2 regions of the Bacillus sp. ISL-39 genome follow, and region 1 is predicted to be linked to the other one. Evidence: a T-box and tRNA genes for the amino acid it is inferred to sense, from the RefSeq annotation. Region 1 holds a T-box; the other holds one or more tRNA genes.
The links. A T-box is a leader RNA that pairs with one kind of tRNA and senses whether it is charged. The one in region 1 lies ahead of J7E37_RS00175 (valine--tRNA ligase), so its partner is inferred to be a tRNA-Val.
Positions count from the first base shown of each region.

Region 2: it has a tRNA-Val gene. The T-box ahead of J7E37_RS00175 (valine--tRNA ligase) is inferred to sense a tRNA for this amino acid. The anticodon was not compared.

Region 1 covers NZ_JAGGQM010000001.1:27,966-43,025, reverse strand. The annotation lists gene J7E37_RS00185 (sensor domain-containing diguanylate cyclase) at 1-982, opposite strand, end outside; gene J7E37_RS00180 (bifunctional folylpolyglutamate synthase/dihydrofolate synthase) at 1,068-2,381, opposite strand; gene J7E37_RS00175 (valine--tRNA ligase) at 2,449-5,088, opposite strand; T-box leader at 5,141-5,383, opposite strand; gene ysxE (spore coat protein YsxE) at 5,776-6,813, opposite strand; gene spoVID (stage VI sporulation protein D) at 7,386-8,567, opposite strand; gene hemL (glutamate-1-semialdehyde 2,1-aminomutase) at 9,238-10,530, opposite strand; gene hemB (porphobilinogen synthase) at 10,615-11,595, opposite strand; gene J7E37_RS00150 (uroporphyrinogen-III synthase) at 11,599-12,375, opposite strand; gene hemC (hydroxymethylbilane synthase) at 12,372-13,307, opposite strand; gene J7E37_RS00140 (cytochrome C assembly family protein) at 13,320-14,153, opposite strand; gene hemA (glutamyl-tRNA reductase) at 14,165-15,060, opposite strand, start outside.
Region 2 covers NZ_JAGGQM010000019.1:104,243-119,302, forward strand. The annotation lists gene spoVAC (stage V sporulation protein AC) at 1-249, shown strand, start outside; gene spoVAD (stage V sporulation protein AD) at 250-1,263, shown strand; gene spoVAE (stage V sporulation protein AE) at 1,279-1,635, shown strand; gene J7E37_RS14835 (DUF421 domain-containing protein) at 1,659-2,375, shown strand; gene J7E37_RS14840 (YjcZ family sporulation protein) at 2,470-2,607, shown strand; gene spoVIF (sporulation-specific transcription regulator SpoVIF) at 2,744-2,998, shown strand; gene J7E37_RS14850 (ATP-dependent helicase) at 3,027-5,345, opposite strand; gene J7E37_RS14855 (hypothetical protein) at 5,568-5,900, shown strand; gene J7E37_RS14860 (GNAT family N-acetyltransferase) at 6,045-6,470, opposite strand; gene J7E37_RS14865 (YjcG family protein) at 6,477-6,986, opposite strand; gene J7E37_RS14870 (alpha/beta hydrolase) at 7,103-7,828, opposite strand; gene J7E37_RS14875 (TAXI family TRAP transporter solute-binding subunit) at 8,032-9,030, shown strand; gene J7E37_RS14880 (DUF1850 domain-containing protein) at 9,225-9,758, shown strand; gene J7E37_RS14885 (TRAP transporter permease) at 9,763-11,703, shown strand; gene J7E37_RS14890 (hypothetical protein) at 11,742-11,963, opposite strand; gene J7E37_RS14895 (NUDIX hydrolase) at 12,097-12,714, shown strand; tRNA gene J7E37_RS14900 (tRNA-Val) at 12,804-12,876, shown strand; gene J7E37_RS14905 (manganese catalase) at 12,935-13,789, opposite strand; gene J7E37_RS14910 (DUF2515 domain-containing protein) at 14,073-15,060, shown strand, end outside.

The DNA.
Region 1 (15,060 bases):
GCTTCCATTGTTTTTTTGAATGATAAAGTACAGGCTTTCTCTCAGCCCATACAAGGCCGCTAATTCCTTTACCTTTTCCAAGCGGCTCGGCTATAGGATCCATTACTTCCCCAAATTCCACCTTGTGAATCAGTTTCAGTTCCCTGTCATCCACCACATCCAAAATGTAGGCATAGTCAACGGGAAGCATCTCAATCACTTTTTGAACAAAGAGATCAACAACTTCATTGGACTTCAGTCTTTCAGCCAGCTGGTGGCCAATCTCAGCGGCACTCTGTAAAAAATGGTTCACCTTTCCGCTCGAATAATAGAGACTGAGAATGATAGACAGACTCGCGAAAGGAATCCCGACAAACAATAAGGAATAGAGCCCCATCTCACTATGGTACAGTTCATATAGTATGAAGCCTATAGGAAATGTAATCAATGTCGTAACGGTTTCCCAGATGAAATCTTTTCCGAAATAAGGTCCCTTCAGTTTTAGGACGACTGCTTGCAGGAATATCAGGAATAAAGTATTCACACTATAATTGCTAATGCCATATACCGTTCCCAAGATATAAGTAGATGCATCGTCGGCCAAATGAGCGCCATGTATTCCGCCCAGTGCATAAAATATCAATCCGCTCACTAATGAAACGATAAAGAACATCAATGAATTCAGAGGAAACCTGTATATATCAGATTTTTGTACCCGGAGCCTCATTAAAAGGATCAGCACCGAAATTTGCATCAAAACCATTTCCACAAAAATACCGTATGTCAGGAATACAGCGAGCGAAACCCACTGGATCAGGAATATCGGCGTATTATTGACGACCATCGGCATGGAAGCCACAATAGACATTAACACCAGAAAGGTGAGTAAATCCAATACAGAAATATTATCAGGAGGCGGATAGACTTGATAGGTCAGCCAGAGCCCAACCGGAACGATCAGGAGCCAGCTGAACCATATTGATTTTTTGATCATTGGAGTCATCTTTATCTATCCACCTCCTTTCTAGGTAAAAAGTCACACTTTCGTTAATAGTTTAGCAAATTTTTTGTCGAATGTCATAATTTTCTTATTTATTTTTCAACACGTTCACAATAAAAGGCTTTGCTTCTGATAGAAAGTAAAGAGAGCCCGTGACAATTAGAATTTCATCTTCATTTAATTCATTTATTTTCACAGAGAGAAAGTCTTGATAATCGACTGCGAGATTGTTATTTACCTTATTGCTTCCAACTTCCATTAGTTCTTCCGCAGAAGCTGCCCTTGGAAAGTCGAATGTTGTGAAAGTCAGCTGGTCGGCAGCTTCTTCAAGAGTCGCGATCATCTTGTCTAACTTCTTATCCTTAAGTGCCGCAAAAAGAATACTAATCCTTTTATCGGCAAATCGGGAATTTATTTCACTTGCCAGCGCATTAATTCCTTCTTCATTATGAGCACCATCAATCAGGACTAAAGGAGTTTCACTGACTATCTCAAGCCGTCCAGGCCAATAGGCTTCAATCAGCCCTTCTCTGATATGCTCTTCCTCAATCATAAACGAATAGTAGTTTGCAAGGACCTGGCTGGCCATTACAGCACAGGCGGCATTGTCTACCTGATAAGAACCGATCATTGAAGTTTTCAGATTCTTGAGCTGGCCGAACATGCTGGAAAACGAAAATTTTTCTCCACGCTCCAGGGACTCTCTTGAACCAGTTGTGAATTCATCTCCAAGATGGTACATAGGGGACTTGCTTTCAAGGGCTTTTCTTCTGATTACATCCAGTGCTTCGGGCTGCTCAACTCCCGTAATGGTACTTACACCATTCTTGATGATTCCCGCTTTTTCAAAAGCTATTTGTTCATATGTATCCCCCAGGATCGCGGTGTGATCGAGACCGATACTAGTGATGATGGATAGCAGCGGGTGAATGACATTGGTCGAATCGAAGCGGCCGCCAAGCCCAACCTCATAAATGACAACGTCTACAGGTGACATCTTTGCAAAGTAATAGAGTGACATCGCAGTAATCACTTCGAATTCAGTCGGTCCGCCCAACTCCGTATGATCCAGTTCGTCAGCAAGCGGCTTGATTGCATTCGTCAGTTCAAGCAATTCTTGATCACTGATTGGCTGGCCATTGATGCTAATCCGCTCATTGAATTGTTCAAAATATGGCGAAGTAAACGTACCGACCCTGTATCCTGCTGTCTGCAGGATGGAACGCAGGAACGTGACTGTTGAACCTTTCCCGTTCGTGCCGCCGACATGGATGGTTTTGATCCTTCTTTCTGGATGGTCCATTCTTTCAAGCATCCATTCCATCCTTGAAAGTCCTGGCTTCATACCCAGCCGCAGCCTTGCATGGATCCAATCAATTGCCTGTTCATATGTATTAAACATCAAACACACCTCAATTCAAGATGAAGACGAACCAATACTGGTTCGCCTTCAAATTTTTTATCTAAAATTAGTTTCTTAATTCACTGATACGCGCTTCGACTGCTGCACGTTTTTCCAGATAGTCTTTTTCTTTTGCGCGCTCTTCTTCGATGACTTTCTCCGGAGCTTTTTTAACGAAGCCTTCGTTAGCAAGCTTCTTCTGTACACGTTCTACTTCTTTATCGAGCTTCTCTTTTTCCTTTTGAAGGCGGGCAATTTCTTCATCGATGTTGATCAGGCCTTCAAGCGGCATGATGATTTCAAGTCCAGTAGCGACAGCTGTCATCGCTTTTTCAGGAGCGTTGACTTGAAGCCCGATTTCCAGGTTCTCTGGATTACAGAAACGGACGATATAGCCGCGGTTATTCTCAAGCATGCTTAATGTCTTTTCATCCTTTGCCTTCAGGAACATATCAACCTTCTTGCTGAGCGGAGTATTTACCTCCGAGCGGATGTTCCTCACTGCGCGGATGACTTCAACCAGCAGCTTCATATCGTCTGCTGCATCTTTATCAGTCAGAGCAGGATCAACCTTCGGCCAGCTTGCAACCGTGATGGACTCCCCTTCATGCGGAAGGTTCTGCCAGATTTCTTCTGTAATGAATGGCATGAATGGGTGAAGCAGACGCATTGTGTTATCAAGAACGTATGCAAGAATCGATCTTGTCGTCTTCTTGGCTGCTTCATCTTCGCCGTAGAGCGGAAGCTTTGCCATTTCGATATACCAGTCACAGAAATCATCCCAGATGAAGTTGTATAGAGCCCTGCCGACTTCGCCGAACTCATAGCGGTCTGACAGCCTTGTCACTGTTTCAATCGTTTCATTCAGCCTAGTCAAAATCCACTTGTCGGCAACGGATTTCTCCCCGCTCAAATCGATTTCTTCATATTTCAGGCCATTCATGTTCATCAAGGCAAAACGTGATGCATTCCAAATTTTATTGGCAAAATTCCAGGTCGCTTCAACCTTTTCAGTGCTGTAGCGCAGGTCCTGGCCCGGTGAGCTTCCTGTTGTCAGGAAGTAGCGGAGTGAGTCGGCGCCGTACTCGTCGATGACATCCATCGGGTCAACACCATTTCCAAGTGACTTACTCATCTTGCGGCCATCTTCTGCACGAACGAGTCCGTGGATCAGTACATCTTTGAATGGTCTCTGTCCAGTGAACTCAAGTCCCTGGAAAATCATCCGTGATACCCAGAAGAAGATGATGTCATAACCCGTTACGAGGGCATCAGTTGGATAGTGTCGTTTATAATCCGCTGCATCTTCATCCGGCCAGCCCATTGTTGAGAACGGCCATAACGCCGAGCTGAACCAAGTGTCTAGAACATCATTGTCCTGTTCCCAGTTCTCAGGGTCTGCTGGAGGCTCATGGTCAACGTATACCTCGCCTGTTTCTTTATGGTACCAGGCAGGAATTCGGTGGCCCCACCAAAGCTGACGGGAAATACACCAGTCGCGGATGTTTTCCATCCAGCGCATATAAGTGTTTTCAAAGCGATCAGGAACGAAGTTAACCTTCTCATCTTCGCCTTGAAGTGCGATTGCTTCATCAGCAAGCGGCTGCATTTTAACGAACCATTGAGTTGAAAGATAAGGCTCTACTACTGCTCCGCTTCGCTCAGAGTGTCCTACCGAGTGCATGTGCTCTTCAATCTTGAACAGTACGCCTTCATCCTGAAGATCCTTGACGATTTGCTTGCGGCACTCGAAGCGGTCCATACCCTGATATTTGCCGGCTTTTGCGTTCATTGAGCCGTCTTCGTTCATGACTAGGACTCTTTCAAGGTTATGGCGGTTGCCAATTTCAAAGTCGTTAGGGTCATGTGCAGGAGTGATTTTAACTGCGCCTGAACCAAACTCCATATCAACATAATCGTCGCCGACAATCGGGATTTCACGGCCAACGATTGGCAGAATAACCGTTTTGCCGATTAAATGCTTGTAGCGGTCATCTTCCGGATGAACCGCAACCGCAGTATCGCCAAGCATGGTTTCCGGTCTTGTCGTCGCGATTTCGATATGGCCGCTGCCATCTGCCAGAGGATATCTCATATGGTAGAAAGCACCCTGGACATCTTTATGGATAACCTCAATGTCAGATAAAGCCGTTTTCGCTGCAGGGTCCCAGTTGATGATGTATTCGCCGCGGTAGATAAGGCCTTTGCGGTATAAAGAAACGAATACTTCTTTTACCGCCTTGGATAGACCTTCATCCAATGTGAAGCGCTCGCGGCTGTAATCCAGTCCCAGCCCAAGCTTTGACCACTGCTTCCGGATATGCTGAGCATATTCCTCTTTCCACTTCCACGATTCTTCCAAAAACTTTTCACGGCCAAGCTCGTATCGGTTGATGCCCTGGCTGCGAAGTTTCTCGTCGACCTTCGCCTGTGTCGCGATGCCTGCATGGTCCATCCCCGGGAGCCAAAGTACATCATAGCCCTGCATGCGCTTCATTCGCGTCAGGATATCCTGAAGCGCTGTATCCCATGCATGGCCAAGGTGAAGCTTTCCAGTTACGTTTGGCGGGGGGATCACGATTGTATAAGGCTTTTTCGTTTCGTCATCCTTTGCTTCGAAAAACTTACCCTTGATCCACCATTCATAACGTCCTTGCTCAATTGAAGACGGATCGTATTTAGTCGGCATAGACAAATTCTCTTCCATCAGTTTTTCCTCCATTCAAATGCATTTCAAAAATAAAAAACTCCATTCGCCATAAAAGGACGAATGGAGTTTGTTCGCGGTACCACCTTTTTTCCCAGCAACGGTAAAAACAGTTTTGTTGCTGGCTCAAATATGGATAACGGTTCTTCACCGTCGCCTGTTACTGGGAGTCATTCCGTTCCCAGGCGATGCTCAAGGGCGACCTTCCATGGTTCCGCTTAGAAGTCCTCGCAGCTAATGGACTCCCTCTCTTTAAGCTGGCTGCTCATGTACTCTTCCCTGTCAAAGCTTTGCTTTATTATGTGTTTTGTATATTAGATATACTACCCAAAAAAGTGGATTGACGTCAATCATCATTTCCTTTTTTTTATTATTTTATACTTTTTGCTCCTTGATGTGCGAACAATAAGCACTTTTTCGGCCTCTCACTCATAGAATAAAAAAAGGGATACCTGATTGTTTGGAGGGATGGCGATGAAGAGACGAAGGTATAATCCTTATACACTCCCAAAGTGGGCAAGGACGGCGCGGGCAGTATGCGCTCAGCTCATTATTCCTTTTTGCGTTTTCCAGGGAATCCGAACCCTGTTTTTTCCGACGACATTTGATGTCTTCCTGTTAACGATATTCATCCTTATTGCCCTTGCGATAAAATTCGAAATAATTTAAGGAGCCTGAGAGCATCTTTTAGCTCTGGGCTCCTTCTTGTTTTGCCTGCTCCTTTTGTTTTTCCATTTCGTCAATCTTGGTCACTACGTAACCCGTATTGCTCAAGAGCCAGTATTGTCGCTGCAGCTTTTGGACAAACTTCCTTTCATCCACTTCTGTCCTGCGCTGATGGTACATCTCCGCAACCCGGATAATGCCTGACGGAAAAGCAAGATAACTCATAAATAGCTGCATTTCGTCCTCTCGGAAAGGAAAGTATTTCAGATATACATAAATCCAGTCGATAATTTCATCTCCATACTTGGGCTGGGTTTTCAGAGACCTTGCCAGGAATGGGAGCATATCCTGGATTGGGGACCCTTGCCTCGCCTTCTCGAAATTGATGAAATACCCGTACCCTCTTTCATCAAACAGGAAGTGTTCAGGAGAGACCTTACCGTGAAGCGTGACTGTCCTCGTTTTCTTTTGCTCCTTCGTTTTTTCACTCCATGTCTCCAGCTTTTGCTTGGCGAACTGGATTGCCTGGCGAATCTGGATATAATACAGGCAGAATGTCAGTTCAAACGGGGACATATATACCCTGTTCTCACAGCTTTCAAGAAAACCATTAATGAATTCTTCTTCCTTTTCCCATTCTTTCAATGTCCTTTCATAATGCTCCTGCTTCACTTCCGCACTTATTTCAAGTTCCTTGACGGACAATGTATGCATCCTCGCCAATTCCCTGAACAGCTGTTGGTGTCTTTGAGACTGTTCCTCTCTAGTCTCATTCGGCATCCACGGCATTAAATAATACAGGGACTTATTATGCAACACTGCATATCTTCCGTCATTTGCCGGATAGACTGGGACAATCCTGTTATAGCCTTTTTGATAAAGGTGCTGGATATGTTTGATAAAATCTGTCCCCTCATACGGGTGGATTTTTTTCAAAGCGAAAGTCCCCGATTTCGTATAAACTTTTTTCACTTTGCCAAAATCCTCTGCAAAATAAGGATCGATAGGATATTGCTTTAATACTGCAGACTCTTCTTTTAAAAAATTGCGATCATCCATCGAATCTCGCCTACTTTCTGGACATATATTTAGAAAAGCCTAAGCGCCTTGGTCAGCCCCAACTAGCGCAGAAGCTGGACAATTCTCGAATTGAGCATTAGACCTATTTATTCTTGAATAAATAAATCTGGGCAGGTGTTAGACACCTGCCCATACTAAAAGCTATAGCAATCCCAGCCAGCAGCCAAGCCAGCCCTGACAACCAGCCTCCTTTTGGACAAGGCGTTGCTACAAATAAAAGCGCAAGCCCCTTGGTTAGCCCTGCCAAGCGTTGGAGGGCCTGACATTGAAGTCGTTCTTTGACTTCATTGGCAGGACCGAAACGCTCGAAGGGCTAGGCGCTGGAGCTGGACAAATAAAAGCGCAAGCCCCTTGGTTAGCCCTGCCAAGCGCTGCCCGCCTAATACGCCATATCGTGTGGCTGGCGGGTCTGCACGTCCTGTGCATAGAGGGCCGACCCCTGAAGTCGTTCTTTGACTTCATGGGACGGGCCGAAGCGACTCGAAGGGCTAGGCGCAAGAGCTGGACATTAATCGTAGTGCAAAATTTTTATACTTATAAAGTGAAAAATATTAGCTATTGTGAACGGCTACGCCCGGGACATATAGTACCTGGCCTTCATGTACCTCATGGTCGATGCTCAGATGATTCACCCGCAGAAGCTGCTGGACTGGCACATCATATCGTTCGGAAATCGATTGAAGGGAATCGCCTTGCTGGACAATGCACACTCTTATTTTTGCAACCTCAGTTCCTTCTTCCTTACGAGCTAAGAATTCAGCAATCGAAATGCCTTGTTTCATATTCGGCTTCTTCTTTTTCAATATTGGGGAGGATGAGCTTTCAGGAGACTCTTCCATTTCAGCAGGCTGATTTTCTGCTTCTGGCAGGTCCTCTGCCTCCAGTTCGACTTCCGCTTCCTCTTGCTCTATTTCGACCTCCGCAACCGGCTCCGGCTCACCTCTGAAGTCACTTAAAGCATACTCAGGAACTTGTTGTTGCTCTCTTTGCTCTTGCAATTCAGGTTCAGATGCTTCTTCTGCATCTAGCGATTTCTTTGCTTCTGCCCTGAATGGCGCATACAGTTCTTCTTCGTAGGAGTCCTGCTCTTCCTGTTCATTTAATGTTTCATTTTGCTGGACGAAGGAATAGGCAGGAGCTTCCGGGAACTCTTGTTCCTCTCTCTCTTCCTGGTTATCGGTCTCTGAATCTGCTTCAGCTTCCGCTGCAAAGTCATCCTCAACCTCTGCAGTAGCCTCCTCGTGGTAGCTGACTTCCAGTTCCTCCGCCTCTTCACGGTCAGCATCCTGATCGGCTTCATGCTGCTGTTCGCCGTACAGGCCAGTGATGGCAAGGTCAGCATTCAGCTTCAGGCGGTCTTTTTCTGGAAAAACATAATCGAAACCTTCCACCTGAATGTCAATGTCATAGATGCTTTCGATCCGGTTTTTAGGAATTGTGATATCTACCGGGAAACGATGAAGGAATTCATAGACCCCTTCTTCCCTTTCCATGACAGAATGCACGTACTTAAGAGCTGCGATTTGACTATCATCCTCTTGCTGCTGTTCATGGCATGTATATTCCCCAGTCAACTCCAGCGATCCGCGAATGGATACGTATTGTTCATTTTCCTGGATGGTTATATTCGGATCGAGTGAAATCGAGACTAGCTCCGCGACTTCCTGTCCTCTTTGAAACCACACAGACTCTTCTAATGAAAATCGCAGGCACGATTGATTCCCCTTAGACAAAGCGACTCCTCCTTTCATTCCTTAAACGTAAAATCACTATGTCATTAACACTTTATGAGTCTGTATTTACTTTTATGATAATTTAGAACATAAAAAGGAGTTGGAAAGGGATTGTTTGAAGCGGATTCCTACTTAAGGAAAATGCTTGAGCAAAATTAAAGCCAGGGAGATATTCACGTGGAAAATGACGGGGTTTTGTCCGAACCTGGAGTTACTTCAGACAAAGTTACAAGAATACGACCATCTTTTGTCCGAACCTGGGACTACTTCGGACAAAATCAAAAGAATACGACCGTGTTTTGTCCGAACATGGGGCTACTTCGGACAAAGTTACAAGATACGACCATCTTTTGTCCGAACCTGGAGCTACTTCGGACAAAGTTACAAGAATACGACCATCTTTTGTCCGAACCTGGGACTACTTCGGACAAAATCAAAAGAATACGACCGTGTTTTGTCCGAACATGGAGCTACTTCGGACAAAGCTTAGTGAAACCAACCGCCTTTTGTCCGAACCTGGGGCTACTTCAGACAAAGTTACAAGAATACGACCATCTTTTGTCCGAACCTGGACTACTAAAACCCAGTTGAGATCTCTCAATTTTGTCTGATCAAAATACAGCATAGACCAATAAAAAACACTCCCCAAAAATGGAGAGTGTCATCCTAATTATTTTTCCTGAAGCTTCGCAAATGCCTTCTCAGCTGCTTCGATTGTTTTCTGCAGGTCTTCGTCTGTGTGTGCTGTTGAAAGGAATAATCCTTCGAACTGTGATGGCGGCAGGAAGACTCCTTCATTCGCCATTTCACGATAGTATGCTGCAAAGAATTCCAGATTCGATTGTCTGGCCAATTCATAGTTGATGACATTTTCATTTGTGAAGAAGATGCCGATCATTGATCCTGCACGGTTGATTGTGTGCGGGATCCCGTATTTCTCAGCCGAAGCTTTCAAACCGTTTTCAAGAATAACGGCTTTGCGTTCAAATTCTTTGTACGATTCCGGTGTCAGCTGCTTCAATGTCTCGAGGCCAGCTGTCATCGCCAGCGGGTTGCCTGATAGCGTTCCCGCCTGGTAAATAGGACCGCTTGGAGCGATTTGCTCCATGATCTCCCTCTTACCGCCGTATGCGCCTACCGGAAGTCCGCCGCCGATTACTTTTCCGAGGCATGTCAGGTCTGGCGTTACATTGTAAAAGCCCTGCGCACAGTTATAGCCTACACGGAAGCCTGTCATGACCTCATCAAAAATCAATACCGTGCCATGCTGGGTCGTGATTTCGCGCAAACCTTCCAGGAAGCCTTCAACTGGAGGAACAACACCCATGTTCCCGGCCACTGGTTCAACGATTACACCAGCAATATCATCACCAAACTGCTCGAATGCGTAACGGACGCTTTCAAGGTCATTGTAAGGTACTGTAATCGTGTTTTTGGCAACTCCCTCTGGAACACCCGGGCTGTCTGGCAAGCCTAGTGTAGCGACGCCTGAGCCTGCTTTAATCAGCAATGAGTCGCCATGTCCATGGTAGCAGCCTTCAAACTTCAGGATTTTATTCCGGCCTGTATACCCACGCGCCAGGCGCAATGCACTCATCGTTGCCTCAGTTCCCGAAGATACCATCCTCACCATTTCGATTGATGGCACACGGTCAATGACTAATTGTGCAAGCTCATTCTCGACAACTGTCGGTGCGCCGAAGCTTGTCCCAAGCTCCGCCACTTTCTTGATTCCCTCTACGACCTTCTCGTTCGTGTGTCCAAGGATCAGTGGTCCCCATGACAATACATAGTCTATATACTCGTTGCCATCGATGTCATAGATTTTAGAACCTTTTCCTTTTTCCATGAAGATAGGATCCATATCGACAGACTTGAATGCGCGGACGGGACTGTTAACTCCTCCCGGCAAAAGTTCTGTCGCTTCCTTGAAAGCTTCTATCGATTTATCATATGAGCGCATATTATCCCTCATTTCTATTAATTGACTCCAGAGATTCAGTTCCAGCCATTATGACTGCCAGAGACATCGTCAAAGCATTTATCTTTATTGTTCCTTCAGCCAGCGTGCTGCATCCTTCGCGTGATAGGTGATGATCAGGTCTGACCCTGCGCGTTTCATACCTGTCAGCATTTCCATGACGATGCTCTTTTCGTCGACCCAGCCGTTCTGAGCTGCTGCTTTGACCATTGAATATTCACCGCTGACATTATAAATGACAACTGGCAGGTTGAAGTTGTTTTTCACGTCACGGACGATATCAAGGTAAGGCATGCCTGGCTTGACGATCAGGAAGTCAGCTCCTTCCATGACATCTGATTCAGCTTCACGCATCGCTTCGATCCGGTTTGCCGGATCCATCTGGTAGGATTTACGGTCACCGAACTGTGGCGTGCTTTCTGCCGCTTCACGGAATGGACCGTAAAATGCAGAAGAATATTTAACAGCGTAAGACATGATCGGCACATCCTGGAATCCTGCTTCATCCAAAGCAAAACGAATCGCTGTAACAAAACCGTCCATCATATTCGATGGTGCGATGATGTCCGCTCCAGCTTTAGCCTGACTGACAGCTGTCTTTCCGAGCAGTTCAAGGGATGGATCATTGAGAACCTTGCCATCCTCGATGACGCCGCAATGGCCATGGCTAGTGTATTCACACAGACATGTATCGGCGATGACAACCATATCAGGAAAATCCTTTTTAATGACTCGAATCGCTTCCTGCAAAATTCCGTGATCATGATACGCCTGACAGCCTACTTCATCTTTTTCATTCGGAACACCGAAAAGCAGCACGGATTTAATGCCCAAAGAATCCACTTCATTGATTTCTTCTTTTAGGTTATCAAGGGATAGTTGATAGACTCCGGGCATTGAAGAAACTTCTTTTTTCACATTTTCTCCTTCAACGACAAAAAGCGGGTAGATCAGGTCTTCAGTGCGAAGATAGTTTTCACGTACTAGAGCGCGCATATTCGCTGATTGGCGAAGACGGCGGTGTCGGCTGAATTCAAGGTGTTTCATGGATTACCCTCCAATATTTATAAACTTGGCAACGCTTTTCAGCATCTCTTCAACGGTGTATTTTTCCGGCATGGCATGCACTTTCAATCCCCGCTGCTCTGCCTTCCTTTTGGATACAGGGCCGATGCAGGCAACGATGCGGTGCTCCAGCTTGTCTCTTAATTGATTTTCCTCAACGATTTTCATAAAGTGGTCAATCGTAGAAGGGCTTGTAAATGTAAGTATATCAAGACTTTCTTCAGATAGCATCTTAACGAGCTTGCTTCTGCTTTCATCAGGCATGAATGTTTCATAGATGATGATTTCATCAACAATTGCGCCCTTTTCTTTCAATGCAGCAGAGATATAATCCCTGGCCAGGTTCCCTTTTGGAATCAGGACTCTCTCACCCTGATTGACATGTGGTAAAAACTCATCGATAAATCCTTCGGCAACATATTCTTCTGGAACAAAGTCGACCGTTTCACCCATGTCCAAGAGGACTTTTTTCGTTTTTTCGCCGATCACGGCTATTTTTGGCGGAAGAGCCTGTCCCTTTTTCAAAAAGGTATAAAAGGTTTCCACCGTAACATTACTCGTAAAAATAATCCAATCGTAGGTATGTAAATTAGCAAGTGTTTTAAGTAGTTTTTCAGATGCTGCAACCGGCTGAAAGGCAATAAGAGGGATCTCCACCGGAATCCCTCCATTTCTAGCAACCAATTCGGAGAAAGACTTCGCGTGAGCCTTTCCCCTTGGAATCATGACCGTTTTATTTTGCAGCGAATGCGCTGGAATCATTCACTATCAAGCTCCTGTTTTACCTGGTCGATCAGGTCTTTCGCTCCCTGGCTGATCAGCTTGTCAGCTGCAAGCTCGCCTAGCTCCTCAGGGTTTGTTCCTGTTACCTGTTCCTTGAAAATGGTCTTTCCATCTGGAGAACCAACAAGTGCTGTCAGGACGATTTCTTCCTTGTCATTAAGATATGCATATCCTGCAATCGGTACCTGGCATCCGCCCTCCATCTTGTGAAGGAATGCTCTTTCGGCCCTGACAGTCGCACTTGTTTCAGCAGAAGTGAATTTTTGGAGCAATTGAAGAAGCTCTTCATCATCGCCGCGGCACTCGATTGAAAGCGCGCCCTGGCCGACAGCTGGTACACAAATATCCTCATTGATGAACTCAGTTACTGTATCACTGGCCCATCCCATGCGCTTCAAACCGGCAGCAGCAAGGATAATGCCATCATAGTCTTCTGTTTCAAGCTTAGCGATCCTTGTATCGATATTTCCGCGAATCCACTTCATTTCAAGATCAGGCCGCTGAGCCAGCAGCTGGGCACTCCTGCGCAGGCTGCTTGTTCCGATGACAGAACCTGGTTTCAGATCGTTAAAAGCAACATGGCCGTTTGAAATCAGGACATCACGGTGGTCTTCCCTCTCTGGAATTGATCCGATGACAAGTCCATCAGGAAGTACGGCAGGCATATCCTTCATGCTGTGGACAGCCATATCTATTTCTTTATCAAGCATAGCCTGTTCGATTTCTTTTACGAAAAGGCCTTTTCCGCCAACCTTTGATAAAGTTACATCAAGAATTTTGTCTCCTTTTGTGACAATTTCTTTCACTTCGAACTCAAAAGGCGCACCTAGTTTTTTCAGCTGCTCTATTACCCAGTTTGTTTGTGTCAATGCTAGCTTACTCCGTCTGGAGCCAACGATAATTTTTCTCATGACAGCCTCCTATTATTGGTACCAAAAATGGAAAGATGATAATTTTCCGAAAAGGAAAAAGTTGATTAATACAATCAGGAACGATGCGACATTCCAAAGGGCAAGCGATTTCCCATACATTTCTTTGCCAACCCTTAAATACAGGTAGATGCTATAGACAGCGAGTACGATGAACGAGCCTATCAGCTTGGCATCATACCAGGCAAGGTCAGGTACCTTGATCCATGCCCATTGGAGCCCGAGAATCAGGCTCAGGATCAGCATCGGCACTCCGATGACATTCAATATGTATGACCAATAATCCAATTTCGTTAAATCTGTTATCCTCCATAACAGCTTCCCCCACTTTTTTCGCTTTAAAAGGTCATATTGAATGAGATATAGCAGCGAAAAGACCACTGAGATCGAAAATGCCCCATATGACAAGATCGCCATCGTGATATGGATGAGCAAAAGTTCCGATACAAGCTGTTCGGACATAACATTTGAATCATATTGGACTGGTGCGAATGTATGGATCGCCATGATGATGAATCCAAGGATATTTGTAAAAAAGACAATAAAATCTACTTTTAAAAGCTTATTGATTGCCAGCGACAGCGTGACCAGCACCCATGCATAAAAGTAAAGCCCCTCAAAAAGGGTCAGAACTGGGAACCGGCCTTGGTCAATCATGTAATACAACAAGAAAATCGTCTGGAAACCCCAAACAAATGCAAGTAACCAGAAGGCAATTTGGTTTGCCCTCCGGTTACTGTTAAGAAAATCGATAAAGTATAAGAGCACGCTGGCCGCATAAATCACAATGGTTATTTCATGGAGACGTGTAATATAAAGATCACCCATGGGCACCACCTCTACGGCTGAAAAGAAGCCTGAGGCGAAGGAACTTTTACCTGCTTGGTTTCAGCTGTTTTCATTCCTTCTTGTTCAGCGACGAGCTGTTCAATATTGAAAATCTTCACGAATAAATCGAGTGCTTCCTCAGCAGCCGGACCAGCCGCAAGCTCTTTCGCCTGCAGGATTGGGTCCTTAAGGAGCTGATTAATGATGCTTTTTGTATGCTTGTTAAGGACTTTAATATCACGATCAGATAGATGAGGCAGTTTGCGTTCGATGCTGTCCATTGTTTCTTGCTGGATTGAAAGGGCTTTGACCCTCAACGCAGAAATGACCGGCACGACACCAAGTGTATTGAGCCACTGTTTGAATTGGACGATCTCACTTTCAATCATGATCAGAATTTTCTCTGCTGCCTTCTGACGTTCCTGCAGATTCGCTTCCACGATGCCCTCTAGATCATCGATATCATAAAGGAAGACATTTTCAAGCGTCGCGATTTCCGGATCAAGATCACGCGGCACCGCAATATCCACCATGAATAATGGTTTTCCTTTTCGCTTTTGCTCGACCTTTGCCATCATATCCTTCGTGACAACAAAGTTCTTCGCACCTGTTGAACTGATCAGGATATCCGCATCCACAAGCGCAGTTTGAAGTTCATCCAGTGTTTTCGCCTTGCCTGAGAAACGGTTCGCCAAATCCTCAGCTTTCTGGTAAGTACGGTTGATGACTGTCACCTTCTTGGCACCATTTGCATGAAGGTTCTGGATCGCAAGCTCACCCATTTTCCCAGCACCAAGAATCAGGACATGCTTCTGGTCAAGAGTGCCGAAAATCTTCTTGGCAAGCTCAACAGCCGCGTAGCTTACAGAAACAGCATTCGCACCGATATCTGTTTCAGAATGGCCGC
Region 2 (15,060 bases), on a different contig from region 1:
ATGCTGTTGACAGGGTTTGGTGTATATGACCATATCGGACAATTTGCAGGAGCGGGCAGTGCTGTACCGGTTACTGGCTTTGGGAATTCCGTCATCTCAGCGGCGATAGAACACCGAACTGAAGGTTTTGTCCTCGGTGTCGGCGGAAACATGTTCAAACTGGCAGGGTCAGTCATTTTATTTGGTGTCTTTGCCGCTTTTGTCGTTGCTCTGGTAAAAACTTTGTTGACGATGATGGGGGTGCTGTAAATGTTGATTGGAAAGCAATCATGGCAATTTGCTAACATGCCTGTCATTGAATCATGGGGCTCATCAGGCGGTCCTTTCGAGGCTGAGGGAAAATTGGCAGCTGATTTTGATGTCCTGCATGATGATTTGTGGATGGGAGAAGACTCATACGAAAAAGCACATAGAGTTTTACTGGAGGAGGCAATTAAGTCTGCGTTGCAGAAAGGGAATTTCAACAAAGAGGATATGCAATTTATGCTTGCAGGGGATTTAATCAACCAGATCACACCGACCAGTTTTGCGGCAAGGACGATGGAAATTCCATATTTCGGCCTCTTCGGTGCCTGCTCAACCTCAATGGAGGGCCTTGCGCTAGCATCATTTATTGTGAACTACCAGGGAGCAAAGAAGACTGTAACCGGCGCATCAAGCCACAATTCGGCGGCAGAAAAACAATTCCGCTACCCGACAGAATATGGCGGACAAAAGCCACCGACAGCACAGTGGACTGTTACCGGAGCCGGAGCGGCTGTTTTAACGGACAATCCGGAAAAGCAGGGGAAAATCGTAACCACCTCTGCGACTATTGGGAAAGTAGTGGACATGGGGATTACTGATCCCTTTAACATGGGCGGGGCAATGGCTCCTGCAGCCGCTGATACGATCATCGCCCACTTTAAAGATTTTAATCGAGAACCCTCCTATTATGACTTGGTTGTCACAGGTGATCTTGGAAGGATTGGACAGGCTACTACATACGAGCTTTTGCAGCAGTCTGGACTAGAGATTACCAAGGAACAATTTAAGGATTGCGGTTTGATGATTTATAACGATGACCAGCAGGTCCAATCTGGAGGCAGCGGAGCAGGATGCTCGGCTTCCGTCCTGTATGGCCATTTACTAAACCAGATGAATAATGGTGTCTATAAGAGAATCCTTGTTGTTGCGACAGGAGCTCTGTTATCACCGCTATCTTTCCAGCAAAATGAAACCATTCCATGTATAGCCCACGCAGTATCTATAGAAATGAATTAAAAAGGAGGAATCAAATTGCTGCCAATGTTTTTCTGGGCTTTTGTTATCGGAGGCTTGATCTGTGTATTTGGCCAATTGATGTTTGACATTGTGAAATTGACACCAGGGCACACGATGAGTCTGCTTGTGGTTATTGGGGCTGTCCTTGACGGTTTTGGGCTTTATGAACCTTTAATTGATTTTGCCGGAGCAGGTGCTACGATTCCAATTACAAGCTTTGGAAATTCACTTGTGCACGGAGCGTTGCAGGAGGCAGAGCAGCACGGTTTGGTCGGCGTCCTGACAGGGATGTTCGAAATCACGAGTTCGGGTATATCGGCTGCTGTGATCTTTGGCTTTATCGGCGCCCTTATCTTTAAGCCAAAAGGCTGATTCTGTGTCACAGGAATGATCTAATGCCGGATATTCTTAGAACCATCATAAGGTCCATCTTGCTGATTGTAGGCTTATTTATCATCACTAAGCTTCTTGGAAAAAAGCAATTGTCGAGTCTGTCATTTTTTGAATATATCGTTGGTATCACTGTGGGAGATATTGCTGGCACATTAGCGATGGACCCTGATTTGAGCTTGAGGGACGGAATTGCCAGCCTGGTTGTCTGGTCGTTCGTCCCTTTGGCGATTTCAACAATATCCTTAAGAAGCAGACTATTCCGCAAAATAGTTGAGGGGAAGTCAACAACCTTCATTGAGAAGGGCAATATTCTCGAAAAGAATATGCGAAAAGAGAAATACAGTATAGATGAACTCCTGGAACAACTCCGCAAGAAAAGTGTATTTAAAGTGGCTGATGTTGAGTTTGCTTCGCTTGATTCGAATGGAGAATTGAGTGTTTTGTTGAAGAAAGCCAAACAGCCTTTAAAGTATGAGGATTACAAAATACAAATGGAAGAAGAGACTCCCTCGGTTGCCGTTTTGATGGACGGTAATTTTATCGAGGAAAATTTAAGGCGGGTTGGTCTGGATAGAAATGCTTTAATTGCAAAAATCCATGAAAAAGGGAACAAGCCACAGGAAGTTTTTTACGCTGAAGTGGATTCTAATGGAAACCTTAAAATTGACCTATATGATGAATATTTAACAGGTCATTTCCCGGATTTTGATCATATTTAACCCACGATTTTTAAATGGGTGGGGGCTCGCCCATACGTATTCGTTAAGCCTTACATATATTGCTATTGAGTAATAAAAAGTGAGGTGAAGAAGAATGGGCTACGGTTTTGGTGGCTTTTGCGGCGGCGGCGGCTACGGCTACGGCGGTGGCGGCTATTACGGCTCCACTTTCGTATTGATCGTCGTATTGTTCATTTTGTTGATTATTGTAGGAGCAAGCTTCTACAACTAAATGTAAGTAGGAAAGCTGTTCCATTCGGGACAGCTTTTTCTTGTTAGGGGGGATTGCTGATTTTTATCAGCTCACTTTCACCTTTTTTTGCTTCCTTCATACTATAGAGTAGTTAAAGAAGGAGGCGTGATTTTATATGGATAATAATTTCTTCAAGAATATAGAAAAAAAGACTGGCGTAAATATGAATGATGTATTTGAGTTAGCGAATTCATTACAAAATGCGAATTTTAAAGATGAGCAAACAGTAAGAGGCGTTATCCGCCGTGTTTCAAAAATGGCTAACAAGCCAGTAAGTAAAGAAATGGAAGACAAGATTGTGGAATCCATTGTCAAGGATGGAAAACAGCTTGATTTTGGCCAGATCTCCAAAATGATCAATAAAAAGTAATTCTTGAATGTCAAATCAGGACCTGAGTTTAAATCCCCAGGTCCTGATTTGGCATTTTTCTTTTAATATTCGCTAAAAAGCGGGAAGGGTTAGCTTTTCTTCCGCGTCTCTTTTGTGGAACGGAAATGAACAAGTTCTTCTCTGCTCTTGTTACTGCTACATAGAGCAGCCGGCGTTCTTCTTCCAGAGGGAGCTGGTCCCCATTACGATATGCATCCAAAGCATAATCATGTGGAATGCTGCCGTCTACTGTTCCGATAATATAGACGTTTCCGTATTCAAGCCCCTTAGCGCGATGAATGGTGCTGAGGGTGATAGCATCAGTGTGATTCCTGCTGCTTCGCTTGATTTCTGTGTTCATGGCCGTCATATGGTCAGCATGCTCGAGGAATTCTCCGACGGTATTAAAATTGCGCGCAGCTACTTTTAAATCCCGGATGTCATCAGAGCCCTTTTCAAGCTGATTGCCTTCATTTCCGCGCTTTTTGATAAAGTCCTGATAGCCAAGGTCCTTCTCGACTATATCGATTGCCGCAATTGGTGATAGAGGTGACAGCGAGCGTACTATCGGAATGAGCCTCTTCAGCTTTTGTTCCTGGAAAGCGAAGCCAGTTTTTACATAGGCAAGTGCTTCAAGCATTGAACAATCGTTAAGGATACTATTCGCCTGTAAATCACGGAAAATCGACTGCTTTAAAAAGAGAGATGGCAAAATGTTTTTGATTGAATCAGGATCGTCAGGATTCATACTTAGACGCAAAAATGACAGCATTCCTTTAACCATGAAACGCTCGTAAAAGGATTCTATGTCCTGATCAAGACGGAAGGGCAGGCTGGAATTCGCGAGCCTCTCGAAGATTGCGCGGCTGGCTGCATTCGTCCTGAACAGGATGGCAAAATCACCTGGGCGTTCACCCTGTTCAATTCGCTCTTTTATATCCGTCAGTATCATCGTTGCCTCTTCTTCTTCATCATAAGGGTGGAAGATTACCGGCGGGCACTCACCGGAAAATTGCGCCCGCATTTCTTTTTCGTGACGTATGAGATTCGCGGAAATCAAAGTGTTGGCTGTCTCTACAATCTCATGCGGCGAGCGGTAATTTTGGTTTAATATGATTAGTTTAGTATGTTTGAAGTCTGTCTTAAACTTGGACAGGTAGGCAGGATCGCTGCCTCGGAATGAATAGATTGACTGATCATCATCGCCAACAGCGCATACATTCCCATTCTTGTCAGATAGCATTTTCATGAGTTCATATTGAACTTTATTGATATCCTGAAACTCGTCGATTAAAAAATAGTGAAAACGATTTTGATAGTTCTCCAGGATTGCTGGCTTTTCCTTAAAAAGCTTATAACAGCCGAGAAGCATGTCATCAAAATCGTATAATTTTTGCTTGTCTTTAGCAGCTTCATAGTCTTTATACAGCAAAGCGACCTTTTCTTCCCATGGAGATTCCGGCTTCACTTCATTTGGCATGATCATCGTATTTTTCCATAAACCGATTTGCTGGAGAGCCAGGTCATAAGCAAACTCTTTCTCGTCAAGCTGGAGCTTTCGGCCAGCTTCCTTTAATATTTGTTCCCGCTGCCATTCTTTTTTCATCAGCTTGTCAGATGACCAATTTTCACGGTCGTGAAAACAAAGGATTCGGTAAAAGATGCTATGGAAGGTGCCAGCGATCAGCCGGTTGACCTTAGCAGGGGACATTCCCGGGTAATTGGCAATCCGTTTCTTCATCTCAGCTGCAGCCTTCGCAGTAAAGGTAACAAGCATGATAGAACCTGGATCAATGTTATTCTCTTCAATCATGAAGGCCGTTCTCGCGGTCAGTACTCTCGTCTTGCCACTCCCGGCACCTGCCAAAATCAATAATGGTCCCTCTGTAGAAACAACAGCCTTTTCCTGGTTGCCATCAAAATGGATTTCTGCTTCTCTAAGCTGTTTTAAATAGTTTAGCTTTACCCCTGGCTTAGCCGGTGGGTGCGGAGTAAATGGTGAAGGAATCTTTACTTCGCGAGAAGAAACGAACTTTTCCTCTATTTCTGCTTCAGCCGTAATGGAACGGGACTTTGGGATACGGAAGCCATTTCGTTCGATATATTCTGCTTTCTCGGACGGCTGGACTGAAAGGGAGGATTCACTTTGTCTATTGCAATCTTCCTTTGTGGAAAGATGATGGTAGAAATGTGGCTTGTCCTTGATGCCGAGGTAAAAACGGACAGGTCCTCCGCATACAGAACAGGTAAGCATTCCTTTTTTTCCATCATCATATAGCTTTTGATAGTCCTCGCGGTGATATTGATCAAGGCTTATTATCTGATGATTATACTTGGCTGTTTTCATGTTTTCCCTCATCTCCGACCAAAAATAGCACAATCTTTATCATAGCAGAATATAATTTCTAACAAAAGGTGTTTTCTGCTCGGTAAATGACTTTAGGAATTCTTTATCATGACGGATGATAGGAAAATTTTTCTCATCAGTGGTTTATTACGGTCATAAAGAGGTAAAAGGAAAAGAAGAATATAGTGAGAATATAAATAATATAACTTGGGGGATATCAAAATGGGATACATTCTTCCAGTGACAAATTATCAATATATACAATATGCCGAACGTGAAATAGGGACTGATTATGATCCATTTATGATTCAAAAAGTGAGCAGGGTCCGTAAAGAAGATCCTGTGGAAAAGGGTCAGGAACAACAAGAGCAAGCCATTGCGCCAATGCAAAAGCGGAAGGACCAGCAGCCTGTTGCACGAATGCAGCTGGCGGCCTCGGATACTAGTTTCTCTAATACGGATCGTGTTTATAAGAAAAAGGTAAATCCCTTAGTTGTCAGCAAAGCATATGCTGAATTAACGGGAAAAGGAAGGCACTACAGCGAGTCGATTTAAACTCAGCTGTTGTGCTTTTTTTGTTGTTACGGAGATGAATTTGTTGTGGATAATTAAATTTAATCAGCCAATGGGCTTTTTGCTCTTAGTTGGAAATAGGGAAAACGAAAACTCCACTCATATTAGAATGGAGTTTCACTTAATTTAAATAGATTTCTTCATCGTTTTGTGCGGAATTCCGGCATCCATGAATTCTTCTGATACCGTTTCATATCCTAGTCTGGAGTAAAATGGGATAGCATGTGTCTGTGCGTTCAATTTCAAGGTCGATATGCCCTGTGACTTGGCATACTCCTCAATTTTATTCATGACGGCGACACCAGCGCCGGTTTTGCGATTCTCTTTTAAAACGCAAATCCGTTCGACCTTGCCGATACCGTCCAATACCCGGAATCTCCCTGCGCCAGCTGCTTTTCCTTTATCATCATATAACACAAAATGGACAGAGTCGGATTCGAATTGATCGATTTCTTCTTCTTCCGGAACATTTTGCTCATGGATGAAGACTGCCTTGCGTACCTCGAATGCGTCTGCTAATTCTTGTTCGTTGTTAACAATTTTCACTTCCACGTTTGTTTATTCCTTTCCAAGACGAAATGTTTCATATACTGTCCACGAGCCATTATCAAGCTGGTAAAGCAAATGAATCCTGTCTGCAGTATCTTCAAAGCTTACATCCGTCATTTTTAATGAGCCATATACATCAGAATGTTCGTCATCTGACATTTTTTGTCCGATGGTGATATGTGGTACAAAGTTATACTCCTGATCGCCGTCAAAGGCAGACTTAAGTTCTATATGAAGTTTTTCTAATTCTTCCGGTGATTCAACCTTCAAGTAAATTACGTTATTTACGGGTTTAAAGGAACTGATTTTAGAGATTTTGATGTTGACTGGATTGAAGTTCCTGGCAATGGTATAGATTTTACTGGCAATTTCCTTGATCTCTTCCTCCGTTGCTTCAAAGGAGGATTTTAAAGTTAGATGAGGCGGGATTAACGCATAGTGAGGATCATAGCGCCTTCTCATTGAATTTGCATAATCCTGGATTTTCTTCGATGGAAAAATGACAATTCCGAATTTCATCTCCGGTACCCCCGTTTCATAAAGTGTAGTGCAGAACGATTAACTGATAAACATATAATATGATTTACCATTCATTATAACAAATTTTCAAAATATATAATATAAAGAAGCATATATTATGAAAACATATGCCTGATTGCCCTCTTAAGGTCAGGCTGCCAATGGGTCCATGTATGGTCCCCGCTGAATTCATCGTAGAAATAGCCAAAGCCTCTATCCTTGAATTTCTTTGAAAGCTCCCTGTTCGGTGTCAGGAAGTCTTTGTTTTTGGAAGAGCTCGTTTTTACTTCTGTTTCTTGGTCACCAACAGTATGGTAAATCTGCAGCAATTCTGGTTTGTCAAAGCCCTTGACAGCCGAAGCTACTTCCTCATTTACATACGGTGATTGCAGCAGTACCTTTCCAAATGTGTGTGGATACTGGAGTGCTGCAAGCAGTGAAACTGTGGCTGCGAGTGAATCGCCAATCAGTGCGCGGCCCATCCCCATTTGATAGGTAGGGTATTGTTCATCGAGGTATGGTACAAGCTCATGAGCCAGAAAACGGATATAGGCTTGATGCTGTTCACCTTTTGGATGATACTTGCGCCTTCTGTCTTCGACTGATTCATATGGTATTCCCACGATGATGACGTTTTCAATTTCCTTTTTGCCAAGGAGCTCGTCTGCAATTCTGCCGATTCGGCCCAGCTGGAAATAATCCCGGCCATCCTGAGCGATCAATAATGAATATTTATATAAGGGAGAATAGTTGGCAGGCAAGTATACCAGCATGGGCACTTCTTCTCCAAGTTCCTTGCTTTGAAGCACGATTTCTTCTATTTTACCCATTGGAAAGTCCATTCATTTACCTCCAAATCTTTCAATTGCAATATTATATTTTAACCGTCAACACGATTTTAGCATATGTATTTTCAAAAATCTTTTATGGCAATCTATTTGTATCGGATAAGAAAGATAGTATGTAAGTAACATGTTTGACAATTGTGTGAAGTCTTATGTTAAGATTAGGTTGAACAATTCTATTTCTATAAGGGGGAATTCTGATGAAAAAAAGAAAGTTTCTTTTGTTCACTGCATTGATGCTGGTTCTTTCAATGGTACTGGCTGCATGTGGCGGCGGCGGCTCTGAAGAAGAGGGCAGCGGAGAAGGTAAATCAGAAGAAAAACCAAAATACATGAGCATCCTTACTGGTGGTACGGGTGGTACATACTTCCCGTTGGGCGGATCATTTGCCAAAATCGTCTCTGACGCAACTGGGGTTAGCACAAATGCTGAAACAACAGGAGCTTCTGCAGAAAACATGCAGAGCATTAAGGATGGTAAAGGTGAAATCGCCTTCACGCAGACTGACATTGCTTCCTACGCAACAGAAGGAAAGCTGATGTTTGATGGAAACAAAATTGACAATATTAAAGCAATCGGAACATTGTATCCTGAAACAATTCAAATCGTAACTACAGCAAAATCAGGAATCAAATCAGTAGAAGATCTAAAAGGCAAAAAGGTCTCAATCGGTGCGCCAGGTTCTGGTACTGCAGCGAATGCTGAACAAATCCTGGAAGTCCACGGTCTATCACTGGATGATATCCAAAAGCAGGACTTGAGCTTTGATGAATCAGTTAATGGTATTAAAGATGGCAATATTGATGCGGCTTTCGTCACAGCTGGAACACCTACAGCGGCTGTTGAAGAGCTTTCCGCAACTGAAGATGTTGTGATTGTACCAATTGAAGCTGACAAAGCTGATGAGCTGATTGAAAAGTATCCGTACTATGCAAAAGAAGCAGTCCCTTCTGGAACATACAAACTGGATTCAGAAGTGCCTACAGTGGCAGTTCTTGCGATGCTTGTTGTAAAAGCAGACCTGTCAGAGGACCTTGTCTATGACATTACAAAGTCAATCTTTGAAAATCTTGACCAGGTAACACACGCAAAAGCTAAGCAAATCAAGCCGGAAAATGCACTGAACGGTGTGGGAATTGAAGTCCATGCAGGTGCACAGAAGTACTATGATGAAGAAGGTATCAAGGCCGCTGAGTAATTGTTTTAACATGACCGGATCGTGCCCATAGAGGGTATTATCCGGTCAATTCACCTTAACAAGAAGGCTTTTCGCAAAGAAAGGCCATATGGATTAAAACCAAGGCAGGATAGACCGAACTTCCAAACGGTCTATTTTTTACTGTATTGAAGAAAGCACTCCATCGGAGACAATGGACAGGCGAGGCTAATGATATGAAAATAAACTGGTTTAAATCAAAAATCTTCGTTCTGTTAACCCTCATCATTTTTTTAGCAATTATCTCAATCAATATCCCTTACAAGCAAGCTCTGGTTTTTCTTACACCTGAAAATAATGATATACTCTGCTATGTACCGATAAATACAGGGGAAGCCTTTAAAATAAAGTATAAGCACTCGATCCATCTGTCAGATGTGATTGAAAGCTACAACGTTACCGAAAGCCAAAGAATCAGACAGTTCGAACTGGAGTACGAAGATTTTGCGATCGGTATGCCATCTGAAGTTGCGGATGGAGAGAACTTTGAGATGAAGGATGGCAAGTACTATATTACAAATATGACCAGGGAATTTTCGCATTTTGATATGCGGCTGGGCCAGGTCCGGGCTAACCACACCCTGATTTATGAAGACATAACGTACCCCTTGTCAAAGGCGATTGAACCAGGAACAAGGGTACGGATAAAGATTGAGAAAATTAGTTTATTGAAGCAATTGGAAGGAGTGAATATCCTTGACGACAAATGAAGAAATGGTATCTCAAGAAAAACAGCAAGAGCTTCTGGAGAAATATGATCCGGAAGCCGCAACTAGAAAATTAGCAGGCAAGATGGGATGGGTTGTTTTCTTCGGGCTTCTGGCTTTCTCAGTGTTCCAGCTATACACCTCCATATTTGGTGTCCTGACTGCCCAGCTGCAGCGTTCGATCCACCTGGGATTCGCTCTGGCACTGATTTTCTTGTTATTTCCGGCAAGGAAGAAGAATCTGAAGGTGAAAAAGGTGGCATGGTATGATCTGCTATTGGCGGTGATTGCTGTTGCTGTCGGAGCCTATTGGCCAGTGATGATTGAGGAACTCGTAAACCGTGTCGGCCGTTTGACACCAACAGATTTCTACATTGGTATTGCCGCTATCCTGCTGGTCCTTGAAGCGACACGAAGGACGGTTGGCTTGCCGATCATGATTATTGCAGCCTTATTCATGGCTTATGCCCTTTTTGGACCTTATATGCCAGGGTTTTTGGCGCACAGAGGTCTTGATTTGGAATCTCTCGTCCAGACAATGTTCTTTACGACCGAGGGTATTTTAGGAACTCCATTAGGTGTTTCATCAACATTTATTTTCCTGTTCCTATTGTTCGGGGCATTCCTGGTAAAAACGGGTGTAGGTCAATATTTCAATGATCTCGCTGTTGCTGTTGCGGGCAAGAGTACTGGAGGCCCAGCTAAGGTTGCGATTTTCTCCAGCGCCCTGCAGGGAACAATCAGCGGAAGCTCAGTGGCTAATGTTGTTACATCCGGTTCTTTTACGATTCCGATGATGAAAAAGCTCGGCTACCGTAAAGAATTTGCCGGTGCTGTTGAAGCAGCGGCATCAACCGGGGGTCAGCTGATGCCTCCAATCATGGGAGCAGCAGCCTTCCTGATGGTTGAATTCATCGGTGGCGGAATCACCTATTGGGATATCGCCAAGGCTGCGACGATCCCGGCGTTATTATATTTTACTGGTATCTGGATCATGACCCACTTCGAAGCGAAGAGAATTGGGCTGCGCGGTTTATCTGATGAAGAAATGCCCGACAGAAAAGAAGTTCTTAAAAAGATTTATCTGCTTTTGCCTATCCTGATTGTTATTATCCTGATGGTGAGCGGCATGAGTATCATGCGTGCTGCTTTGTGGTCGATCCTATCTACGATTGTCGTAAGTTCTTTTAGCAAAGAGACGAGAATCGGATTTAGAGATGCGATCGATGCACTTGTCGATGGGGCGAGGACAGCTCTGGGAGTAGCGGCAGCTACAGCAGCGGCTGGTATCATTGTTGGGGTAGTTACGAAAACCGGCCTAGGGTTGAAGCTTGCAAATGGCTTGCTTGATCTTTCAGGCGGTTATTTGATACCAACTTTGATGTTGACGATGCTTGCAGCAATCGTCTTGGGTATGGGTTCGCCAACCACGGCTAACTATGTTATCACATCAACAATTGCAGCACCTGCGATCATCCTGTTGGGTGTACCAGATTTGTCTGCTCACTTATTTGTTTTCTATTTCGGTATTATTGCCGATATCACTCCTCCTGTTGCGCTTGCAGCATTCGCGGCGGCAGGTGTTTCCGGCGGAGAACCGCTGCGGACCGGTGTGAATTCGGCCAAGCTGGCAATCGCCGCTTTTATCATCCCTTATATGTTCGTGTTGTCTCCTGAACTCCTGATGATCGACACAAGCTGGACAGAATTAATTTGGGTGGTATTCACTGCCATTTCAGGTATGCTGGCGATTGGTGCTGGCATAATCGGATACTGGCTGAGGAAATTATTCTGGTGGGAAAGAGTGCTGGGAATCGTCGGAGGTATTATGCTGATCTACCCAGAAGGTATGACAGATATAATCGGTCTTGGCCTATTCATTCTCCTTGTTGCACTCCAAGTGATCATCAAGGATAAAGACTCAGTGAAACCAAAGACTGCAAACTAATCAATATAAAAGGAGTCCTTACTGAAGGGCTTCTTTTTTTAGCTTGATTTAAGCAACTTGCGTCTTACAGGCATAACTGAAAGTATGTGTTCCTTTTTGAACAGGCGGTCTGCCTTTCTGAGAAAACAATATGCTTTAAAATAACGATCGTGCAACTCTTTTACAATAACTCTCCGCTGGGTAATCTGGTTATTTGCTGCAAGATAGATCATCTCGACAGGAAGGTTTTCATTAAATGATTGTTCAAGAAGGCCATTCATGCGTTTTCCACTCCTTATAATTTCTAATTACATTATACCCGAACATTCGTTCTTTATTCAATCTTTTTTAGAACGCTTGTTCGTAATATTTTTCGGAGAATATATGGTATGATTTAGGAGGGAGGTGTTATGAGTGGAAAATGAAATGCTTAAGGTGTTTGATGAACAGGGAAATTGGATGGGAACGGGTACGAGAACAGAAGTACATAAAGCAGGATATTGGCATGAAACCTTTCATTGCTGGTTAACAGAGAGAATAGGCAATGAAGATTTTCTTTTCTTTCAAGTCCGCAGTTCGGCTAAAAAGGATTATCCTGATTTGTTGGATATCACTGCAGCAGGACACATACTTGCTGATGAAAGTCCTCTGGATGGCTTAAGAGAAGTGAAAGAGGAACTTGGGATTGAATTGGCCTTGGAGGATTTGCATTCTTTAGGGGTAATCAAAGATTCATTGAACATTCCAGGATTTATTGATAATGAATTATGCCATGTTTTTTTGTATGACCAGCATAAGTCTTTTGATCAATACAGGCTGCAAAGAGAAGAAGTTGCGGGCATCATGATGGCAAGCCTGACTGTATTTGAAAATTTATGGTTTGGGACGGTTGAGGAAATAAAAGTTGAAGGTTTCCTGGTGAGCGGGGATCATGAAAAGAAATCGCATAGCATGCTTGTGAAGAAACACGACTTTGTTCCACATGAGGATGTATATATTGAAAGTGTACTTAGGGCAATTAAGAATTTATAAATCATGATTTTTATGCAAACATTATTGACAATCCTATCAATCCAGTATATATTAGTAAATGTCCTCACTAAATAGGACAAACTTAATAAGATTCCTTAGCTCAGCTGGGAGAGCGCTACCTTGACAGGGTAGAGGTCGCTGGTTCGAACCCAGTAGGAATCATACTAAAAAGCTTCAATCCTTTTCTAAAGGATTGAAGCTTTTTTTGTTCTTTCATCTCTCACATCAAGTTTGGTGGTATTTGCTCATTCCTCATCACAGCTGGTGGTGTATCAAAAATATAAGGAGGTGCTGGTTTGAGCTTTGGCTTTGGCCCAAATGGAGCAGGATTTTGGACGTACTGGAATGTGCCAAGGCCGTCCATGCTGGTTCCGCTTGCCCATCTGCCAGCCGCACTTTCGTCTCCCTCTGAAAGATTAAACAGCACGTAGGAAACTTCCTGTTTTTCCAGGTGTTTCGGGAAGGTGCTTGGCACCACTACGTTTTCCTTTGCTTCCAATTCCTTTATAGCAGCGATCCACTGGTTTTGGTGCATTGTGTCTCTTGCCAGCAGCCAGGATAGCATATCCCTTACGCCGCGGTCTGTCGTTTCATAGTAAAGTCTGGCGACCTGGAGCCTGCCCTGGGACTCAGCATTCAGGTTAGCCCTGAAGTCTGCGAGAAGATTGCCGCTCGCGATGATGTAATCTGCCGTCCAACGGTTTCCAACGCTGTCAGCCGGCATTGCTCCCAAACCTGATACGATGATATGCTGTGGATTCATGCCCCCTAAAATCGCTTTCATCACCGGATCCTTTGCTGCTTCCTCTTGTGCGCCAACAGGAGCTCCATCTAACAGCCTGGCGACCATGGTAGAAAGCATTTCAATATGGGCCAGCTCTTCTGTACCGGTATCCATCAAGAGATCCCGATATTTTCCGTCACCGCGCGTATTCCATCCCTGGAATAAATATTGCATTGCAACAGAGATTTCCCCGAATTGTCCGCCAATAACTTCCTGCAGCTTTTTGGCGTAGACAGGGTCTGGCCTTTCCGGTTTCGCTTGATACTGTAATTCCTTAACGTGATAAAACATCGTATTCCTCCCCAAAACGAAATTCACACTCCACTGCTATGATATGGGCGATTTCAGTTTAAGGAACTTGGACCTGCAAAACTGAGGGGAATTCCAGGTTTGTATTTCTTTTGTGTTTAGCTCATTTATTTAATAAGAAAGAAATAGAATGGAAAAGGATCTTATTTGTGGTGATGGTTTAATCGAAATCCAGAATGAGGGGGGAGGAACAATATCCTTTTTTAAGAGAAAAGTAAAGTCGCCTATTGAAGTGATTCATGAAAAATTACAAAGAAGGCAAAAAATGAACTTGACTAAGAACCCCTTAGAAGAAGAGAGAAAAATCATCCAAGAGATAAAGTTGAAGACCAAGGAACTAAATAAAAACAATATTACTAGAACGAAAGCCTACCTGGACTTTTATAAGAAGCACCCGGAAATCAATTGGGCATTACTGGCCCATATGGTCTCAAGGAATGCCGGATGGAGCATGACAGATTTAAAAGCAGAGCTATTAACAAGGCTGTTACCCAAAAAAGAAAAAAGCTCGTTTTTCTCATTCCTTGAACGAGGGAATTGGCTTATCTTCCAGGATGCATTTCCACAGCTGCTGCTTTATGAAGAAAGTCTTAAAAGGAAAGAACCGTTATTCAGGCTGCTTCCCCACTTTAATATTTCGGTCTTTATTGAGACGATATGGGATTATTATTGGGTATCATCTAATTCACCCCTGCTCACAATTGGTTTAATTATCAATGAACAGAACTATATTGAAAATAGAGTCATCCAAAACCAGAACTATATCAAGGATGTATTCAGTACCCTGGAGTTTGAGATACAGGATTTTTTGTCCTTCAATCAAATTCTTTTCCCCTACAATGACTATGGTGTGACTAAACTTGCTGGGCAGACAGTGAATCAGTTTCAATCATTGCATGAACGAATCCAATTAGGAAAAAGACTGTATGCCATCCTTTTTGATACAGAAGTATTGAAAAAAGTGGAAGAGTGGGCCACGGCACATTCTCATACAGGTTCAAGAAAAAATTACTGGCCTCATATCTTCAACGATGTGCATGAAGGAATTCCCGGACTTAACTATCAAATTAAATTGAGTTCATGCAAGCTAAAACCAGGGGCAAGAAGAATCTACAGCCCAAAACTTCAAAACACCTGGAAAAACGTTACACATCCTGAAGCAGAGGCTGGAGAATGGTTCGGTGATTATAAAGTATTGAATTATCTTACCGGGATAGAAGAACCTTCTATTGGAAATATAGAATATGATTACT